DNA from 2 places in the Pantoea sp. E2023-21 genome. Region 1 is predicted to be linked to the other one. Evidence: predicted binding sites of a transcription regulator. Region 1 holds the regulator's gene; the other holds the start of a gene.
The links. Region 1 encodes Fur, which represses iron uptake genes when iron is present. Its sites were predicted from a motif close to ATAATAATGAGAACNACTATCAA; they were not measured.
Positions count from the first base shown of each region.

Region 2: ACRQ84_RS03750 (TonB-dependent siderophore receptor) is a predicted target of Fur. The motif match lies at 1,558-1,580, and genes of this name have one in related genera.

Region 1 covers NZ_CP195344.1:320,706-325,088, reverse strand. The annotation lists gene ybfF (esterase) at 190-954, shown strand; gene ybfE (LexA regulated protein) at 1,122-1,397, shown strand; gene fldA (flavodoxin FldA) at 1,535-2,065, shown strand; gene fur (ferric iron uptake transcriptional regulator) at 2,420-2,869, shown strand; gene ACRQ84_RS01555 (hypothetical protein) at 2,930-3,325, opposite strand; gene glnS (glutamine--tRNA ligase) at 3,560-4,383, opposite strand, start outside.
Region 2 covers NZ_CP195344.1:775,515-779,897, reverse strand. The annotation lists gene treA (alpha,alpha-trehalase TreA) at 1-1,332, shown strand, start outside; gene ACRQ84_RS03750 (TonB-dependent siderophore receptor) at 1,595-3,694, shown strand; gene ACRQ84_RS03745 (GlsB/YeaQ/YmgE family stress response membrane protein) at 3,757-4,005, opposite strand; gene ACRQ84_RS03740 (flagellar brake protein) at 4,192-4,383, shown strand, end outside.

The DNA of each region.
Region 1 (4,383 bases):
AAATCCAGTCGTGCAAAATGTGAGCGGGTTCTAACATAAGGATTATAAAGTTAAATCCGTGGCAGCCGATAGCGTTGGCAACGTTTCCGGGCAAAAGTCGGAATATGCCCTAATGCCCACCGGCCTGACTGCTGGACAGGTGAATCCATGATAACCTAAGCCAAGGTCACAACCGTAAGAACTTTAGCCATGATTTTGAACGCCCGTCTGCAAACTGAACAATCTACCCCTGATGCCACGCCGATTCTGTTAATCCATGGTCTTTTTGGTAGCCTTGATAATCTTGGCGTGCTGGCGCGAGGTGTGCGCGATGCTCGTCCCACACTGCAGGTTGATGTGCGTAACCACGGCTTGTCCCCGCGAAGCGATGTGATGAACTATCACGCCATGGCACAGGACATTGTCGCAACGCTGGATGCACACAACATCGATCGCGCTGGCGTGATCGGCCACTCAATGGGTGGCAAAATCGCCATGGCGCTCAGCGCGATTGCGCCAGAACGCATTGAAAAAATGGTGATGATCGATATCGCGCCCGTTGATTATCAGACACGCCGCCATGACGAAATTTTTGCCGCTATTCGTGCCGTCACCGCTGCGGGCGTCACGCGTCGCAGTGAAGCCGCTGAAGTGATGCGTCAGCATATTGCTGAGGATGGCGTGATCCAGTTTATCCTTAAGTCTTTCGCTGAAGGCGAATGGCGCTTTAACGTGCCCGTGCTGTGGGATAACTACAGCACCCTATCCGGCTGGGAGGAAATTCCTGCGTGGTCGCATCCGGCACTGTTTATCCGCGGCGGCGATTCGCCTTATCTGGATAATCAGCATCGCGATGCCCTGCTGCGTCAGTTCCCGCAGGCGCATGCGCACGTGATCAACGGCGCCGGACATTGGGTGCATGCTGAGAAACCCGATGCGGTGTTACGCGCCGTTCGGCGTTTCTTTAACCTGTAAAAGCAAAAGCTTGCCGCTTGCGCTTTAGGATTGGCGTCAGGGAAGGCGCTGGAGTATGATGTCGCGCTAAAAATTTGCCACAGCGTGTTTTTCGCCGTGGTCGGGCCGATAATGTTTTAATCGCGCAGCGCCTTTCCGCCGTTCGCGCCCACTCAGTTTTACAAACCATGGCAAAAGAACAGACAGACCGCACTACGCTTGATCTCTTCGCAGACGAGCGGCGTCCTGGTCGCCCGAAAACTAGCCCGCTGACGCGTGATGAACAGTTACGCATCAACAAACGTAATCAGCTCAAGCGCGATAAAGTGCGTGGGCTGCGTCGTGTTGAGCTGAAGATGTCGAGCGAAGCGGTTGACGCGCTCAGCACGCTGGCCGATCAGCAAAATATCAGTCGCAGCGAATTGATTGAACAAATGCTGCTGGCACAGCTCAAACTGTCGTAACGCACGAAGACCGCACGCTGGAACACAAAGTCACGGCTTTACACGTTCCGCACTTTTTACCGGTCTGCTATTATTCGCATAACTGTGCAGTCAACTGACTTACATTCACAATCAGGATTTAAGAGGTTACCTAACCCATGGCAATCGTAGGCATTTTCTTCGGCAGCGATACCGGCAACACTGAAAATATTGCAAAGATGATCCAGAAACAACTGGGTAAAGATGTCGCCGAAGTGCATGACATTGCTAAGAGCACCAAAGAAGATCTCGAGGCTTTCGACATCCTGCTGCTGGGCATTCCAACCTGGTATTACGGCGAAGCGCAGTGTGACTGGGATGATTTCTTCCCGACGCTGGAAGAGATTGACTTCAATGGCAAGCTGGTAGCGTTGTTTGGTTGTGGCGATCAGGAAGATTACGCCGAGTACTTCTGTGATGCGATGGGCACCATCCGTGACATCATCGAGCCGAACGGTGCGGTGATCGTCGGTCACTGGCCAACTGAAGGCTATCATTTTGAAGCATCAAAAGGCCTGGCCGATGATAAAAACTTCCTTGGTCTGGCTATCGACGAAGATCGTCAGCCGGAATTGACCAACGAACGTGTTGAGAAGTGGGTTAAGCAGATCTTTGACGAGCTGCAGCTGAAAGAGATTATTGAAGCCTGATTCCCTGCTCTGCCCGATGTGGGCGTAATCTCACATCGGGTAACGGAATTTCCTATAAAAATAATAGCTACGGTTTTTTAACTTTTCCCCGCAAATCTGTAGAATACCCGCAATGGTCATCCGCTTATTCCTCTGGCAGTAGAATGAGGCTGAGTGAAATGGAATCCAAAACCCAAGCGTCATGAAGACGTTAGTGACATTATCCTTACAGCCTTTGGTGATTAAGGACGTTGCTTTGGTTTTCATTTCACTGCTTGAGTTCTATAATGAGACGCAAATGAGAATGCGCGTTGACCTAAACATTCAAGGCCCCTGCGCCGCAAGTGACTAGCAAAGTAACAGGACAATATCCGCATGACTGACAACAACTCCGCATTGAAGAAGGCTGGCCTGAAAGTCACGCTACCCAGACTGAAAATTCTGGAAGTGCTTCAGGGACCTGGCCCCGAGTCCCATCACGTCAGTGCGGAAGATTTGTACAAGCGCCTGATTGATATGGGCGAAGAGATTGGCCTGGCGACGGTGTATCGCGTTCTTAACCAGTTTGACGACGCGGGCATCGTAACCCGTCATAACTTTGAAGGCGGTAAATCTGTCTTCGAACTGACTCAGCAGCATCACCATGATCACTTGATTTGCCTGGATTGTGGCAAAGTTATCGAATTCAGCGATGAATCAATTGAAACGCGTCAGCGTGAAATTGCCACTCGCCATGGCATCAAACTCAGCAACCACAGCCTGTACCTCTACGGTCACTGTGCGCTGGGAGACTGCCGCGAAGACGACTCGCTCCACGATAAGTAATTGAGTGTGCTATGCAGTATAAAAAAACCGGCGCTTGAGCCGGTTTTTTTATACCTGAAATCAGGCAACGAAAGTTTCTTGCAGGTAACGCCAGCGAGGAATGGTGGTGCTGCAATCCAGTACCGCCAGTGAAATGCGGCTCTGATTGGTACCGTTCATCATCTGTAATTCACGATACTGAATCGTCACTTCCTCGCTTTGCTGCGAAATGATGGCGTGCTCACTGGTCGCAATGCGCATACCTTCACGCTGTCCCTGCAGCTGGCGAAAAAGCACTTCCATTTCGTTGAGATCCAATCTTTTGCCTTGCGGCGTCACCATTTTAAATTCGGGATGAAAGTACGACAAAAACAGGTCAATACTGTCGTCGCTACCTTCTGCCTGATTGAAAATACGTTCGATAAGCTGATGTAAAACGACCACGCTATGCTTAGCTTCCTGAGCGAGACTTGTCATTTTTTTTCCTTAGATAACCCGCGGAGCAACGTCTGAGAGCGCATAGCCTACCTGAAAAAAAGTTTTTCACACTGGCAAATGGGTTAATTATTCTAAAGTCAGAATAGTCGCAAATGAGGAATTATAGGCTTGATGAGGCGGGCAGCATAAAAGGTTGTAGCTTGCCAAATAGAGATAATAAAAAAGGGCGATTGCTCGCCCTTACATGATCATATCGCGTGATGTCAAAAACGCTTAATCGCCGATCTTTGCCCAGGTATCACGCAAGCCAACGGTGCGGTTAAACACCAGTTTGGATGGCTGTGAATACACACTATCAGCACAGAAATAACCTTCGCGTTCAAACTGGTACGCTGCCATTGGCTCGGCTACACGTAGACCTGGCTCAACGAAGCCTTGTTTAGTCTCCAGTGAGTTCGGGTTAATGGTGGTGAGGAAATCCTCAGCCGCGCCCGGATTTGGCACACTGAACAGACGATCATACAGGCGGAATTCCGCTGGCAACGCGTGAATAGCAGAAACCCAATGGATGACGCCTTTCACTTTACGGCCATCAGCTGGATCTTTGCTCAGAGTATCAACGTCGCAGGTACAGTAGATGCAGGTGATATTACCTTCATCGTCCTTCGCCACACGTTCGGCACGGATCACGTAGGCATTACGCAGACGCACTTCTTTACCCAGCACCAGACGTTTATATTGCTTGTTGGCTTCTTCACGGAAGTCAGCGCGATCGATCCACACTTCACGGCTGAATGGCACTTCACGCGTGCCCATCTCCGGTTTGTTCGGATGATTCGGCATGCTGATGATCTCTTCATGACCTGCAGGGAGGTTCTCGATTACGACCTTCAGCGGATCCATTACAGCCATGGCACGTGGCGCGTTTTCATTGAGATCGTCACGAATGCACGATTCTAATGACGCCATCTCCACGATATTGTCCTGCTTGGTTACGCCGATGCGGCGGCAGAACTCACGGATAGAAGCGGCGCTGTAACCACGACGACGCAGACCGGAAACGGTCAGCATGCGCGGATCGTCCCAGCCTTCTACAA
Region 2 (4,383 bases), 450 kb from region 1:
AGCCTGCGTGAGCACATCAACGGTTTATGGCCGGTGCTGACGCGCACGGCGCAGAGCGCCAGCCAGTACGATTCGCTGCTGCCGCTGCCAAAACCTTACGTCGTGCCTGGCGGCCGTTTCCGCGAAGTCTATTACTGGGACAGCTACTTCACCATGCTCGGTCTGGCGGAGAGCGGTCACTGGGATCGCGTGCAGGATATGGTGGAAAACTTCGCCACCGAACTCGATAAATATGGCCATATCCCCAACGGCAACCGCAGTTACTACCTCAGCCGCTCGCAGCCGCCGTTCTTCAGCTTGATGGTTGACCTGCTGGCGACGCATAAAGGCGACGATGTCTATCGCCAATACCTGCCGCAGTTGCAGAAAGAGTACGATTACTGGATGGCGGACAGCGACAAAGTCGCTGCCGGACAGGCCAGCAAACGTGTGATCAAACTCAGCGACGGCACGCTGCTCAACCGCTACTGGGACGATCGCGATGCGCCGCGTACCGAATCCTGGCTGGATGACGTTAACACTGCCAATAAAGCGCCAGAGCGCAACAAGCAGCAGGTCTATCGCGATCTGCGCGCGGGTGCGGCGTCAGGCTGGGATTTCAGTTCGCGCTGGTTCACTGATGCGCACAATCTGGCGTCCATCCGCACCACGCAGTTGGCACCGGTCGATCTCAACAGCCTGCTGTTCCACCTCGAACAGACATTGTCTAAAGCGTCCAAACTGGACAAGCAGGATGACAAAGCCAAACAGTTTGCGGCGGATGCCGAGAAACGTCAGGCCGCGATCAATCGCTATCTTTGGGATGACAAAAAAGGCTGGTACGCCGATTACGACTTCCAGAAGAAGCAGGTTCACCCACAGCTGACCGCCGCGACGCTGTTCCCGCTCTATATGCAGTTGGCCGGCGACAAGCAAGCCGCACGCACCGCTGCAGCGGTGGAGAAACAGCTGCTGAAACCGGGCGGACTGGTGACCACCACGGTGAATAACGGCCAGCAATGGGATGCGCCAAACGGCTGGGCGCCGCTACAATGGGTGGCGGTGGAAGGTCTGGAGCATTATAACCAACCGAAACTGGCGCAGCAGATTGGTCAGCGCTTCCTGCAAAACGTGCAAGCCACCTATGACAAGGAGCACAAACTGGTGGAGAAGTATGTGGTTGAAGGCGCACAGTTGGGCGGCGGAGGCGGCGGTGAGTATCCGTTGCAGGATGGTTTCGGCTGGACCAATGGCGTGACGTTGAAACTGCTCGACAAGTACTGCCCGAAAGACAAAACCTGTAACAGCGCCGGTGATATTCCTGATATGCCGGCGTTAACCTCCACGAAGTAACCTTGTTCCTTAGCCCGGGTGAATACACCCGGCAACCGCACAATCCGTAGCGGCGCGATTTATCGCGCGTAATAATGGCGGCATTATGCCCATCCAAAGAATGCGCAATAAATTGCGCCGCTACGGATGCTTCGTGCCACCTTGTGCATTTTTCTCATACCCTTCTTACAACAAATTCACACCTTGAAACACACCTCGCAAAAGATAATAATTCTCAATCTAATTTCTATAGTCATTCTCATTAAAACAACAGGAACCTCTCATGACCTCGCTGTTTACCCTTAAACGTGGCCGCGTGCTGTGTGCGCTGGCGCTGGCTTTACCGGCTGCCAGCTTCGCCGAAGAGTCGATTGTCGTCACGGCGCAACCGCAAGAAAGCGCCACCTCACCGACGCAGGGTTATCTTGCCACGCGTAGCAGCGGTGCCAGCAAAACCGATCAGCCGCTGATTACCACACCGCAATCCATCTCGGTGGTAACGCGTCAGCAAATGGAAGATCAGGGCGCACAAGATCTTAATCAGGCACTGGGCTACACGCCGGGCGTATTCACCAACTTTGGCGGCGCGGCCACGCGCTACGACACCATCGCGCTGCGCGGTTTCCACGGCGGCGATGTCGATAACACCTTCCTCGATGGCCTGCGCGTCATGAGTGACGGCGGCAGCTTCAACATCCTGCAGGTGGATAATTGGTTCCTCGATCGTATTGATGTGATTAAAGGTCCCTCTTCCGCGTTGTATGGCCAAACGGTGCCGGGTGGATTGGTGAACATGGTGAGTAAGCGTCCACAGTTCGCCGAAGAGGGCCATTTCCGCCTGTCGAGCGGGACGAACGCCACCAATAGCGCTGCGTTTGATTACACCAACGCCATTAACGATCAGTGGGCATTTCGCTTAACCGGCATCACGCGCAACAGCGATACGCAGTACGATCACACGCGTGAAGAGAAGTACGCGATTTCACCGCAGCTGATGTGGCAGCCAAGTGAAGACACCAATTTAGTGTTGCGCGCCTACCTGCAGAAAGATCCCTCTGGCGGCTATCATGGATCGGTGCCAGCAGAAGGCACGCTTTACAGCCACAATGGCCGCACGTTGAGCGACGGCTTTTACGAAGGCGACAGCGCGCTCGATCAGTTCAAGCGTCGTGAACAGATTTATAGCTATGACTTTTCCCACCGCTTCAACGAAGTATGGTCGGTACACTCCACCGGCAGCTATAGCCACTCGAATACCGAGCTCGATCAGGTGTATCAAATTGGCTGGAATGCCACCAATCCAGACCTGTTGAACCGCTACTTCTCCGGCGAGCGTTCTTCGCTCAGCGCATGGGCTAACGACAACCAGTTGCAGGCCGATTTTGCGACGGGCGCGGTCCAGCATCGTGTGACGCTGGGCGCGGAGTATCATCGCTATAAAAACGACATTACTGAAGCCAGCGGCGCCGCCAGCGCGCTGAATGCGTGGAACGGTGAAGAAGTGGGCATCATGCCGGACTTCTCCTGGACATCGCAGACGCGCCGCTACTATCAGACCGGCTTGTATCTGCAGGACGAGTTGCAGTTGGATCGCTGGCATCTGGACTTATCGGGCCGCTATGACCGCATCGTCTCGGAAAACGGCACCAGCCGTCGTCAGGACGATCACATCAGTGGCCGCGCCGCGCTGTTGTATGCCTTCGACAATGGTATTTCACCTTACGTGAGCTGGAGCCAGGCGATTACGCCAGCTTCATTAACCGATCCGCAGGGCAATCAGCTGAAACCGACCACCTCTGAGCAGTATGAAGCGGGCGTGAAATATCAGCCGGTGGGCACGCGCGATATGTATTCGATCGCGGTGTACGATCTGACGCAGGACGATGTCGCCAACCGCAACGTGCAGGACGGCACGTACACGCCGTCGGGCAAAGTGCATTCGCAGGGCATTGAGCTGGAGGCGAGTAATCAGCTGACACCGCGCTTCAGCACCATCGCGGGCTACACGCTGAACCATCTGCGCTTTAAGGATTCCGTAGACGGTAACGAAGGCCATACGCCGTATGTCACGCCGAACAGCATGGCGTCGTTGTGGGGGCATTATCAGTTTGATTACGGCTTGAGCGCCGGTGCCGGTGTGCGTTATATCGGTAAGCAATGGGCCGATAACGAGAACACTACGCGTTTGCCATCCGTGACGCTGTTTGATGCGTCGGTACGCGCGGATCTTGGTGCGTGGAATTCGCAGCTGAAAGGCGCCTGGCTGCAGGTTAATGCCAACAACCTGACCGATAAAAAATATCTGGCCGCCTGTTACGGCACCGGTTACTGCTATCGCGGGGCTGAGCGTACCGTGATGGCCACGGTGGGCTACGACTTTTAAGCAGGCATAAAAAAATCCGCCATCCTTTGCGGGATGGCGGATTTCATCAAATCTCTGCGCGGTTAACTTCGCACTTTACGGTAGATCCACAGCACCACAATGGCGCCAATGACCGCCACCACGAAACTGCCGAAGTTGAAACCATCAACTTTACCGAAACCAAACAGGGTACTGATCCAGCCACCGACAACCGCACCTACCACACCCAGCACCACGGTAATGATAAAGCCGCCGCCATCTTTACCCGGCATAATCCACTTGGCGATAATCCCGGCAATCAGACCAAAAATAATCCATGAAAGAATACCCATTTACTGCTCCTTACTTTATTAATCAATGTGTTCACCGCAACAAGTATAGCCGGGATTTTTTGATCTGCATCGCAATTCAGCACAGTAAATCATCGTTCGCAGGCTAAAGCTTAGCGAAGCGTCGCCGATAACAGACGAACAGCATTGTCAGTCGTGAAAATAATAATCGGATAAGTGGAGCAGGACGTGGGTGAAGCCGATAAAGAACAATACCTCAAGCGAGGCACGTTAGCTGTTTTAGGCGTGATGAAAGACCTGTTGCGTTTTCAAACCCTGTTGATGGTGAATTTCTCGCGCGGTCAGTTTATCAGCCGCTTGCTGTCAGCCGATGAAGATCAGGTGATCTTTGACCTCGGCAGCAACGCGCTGGATAACGAT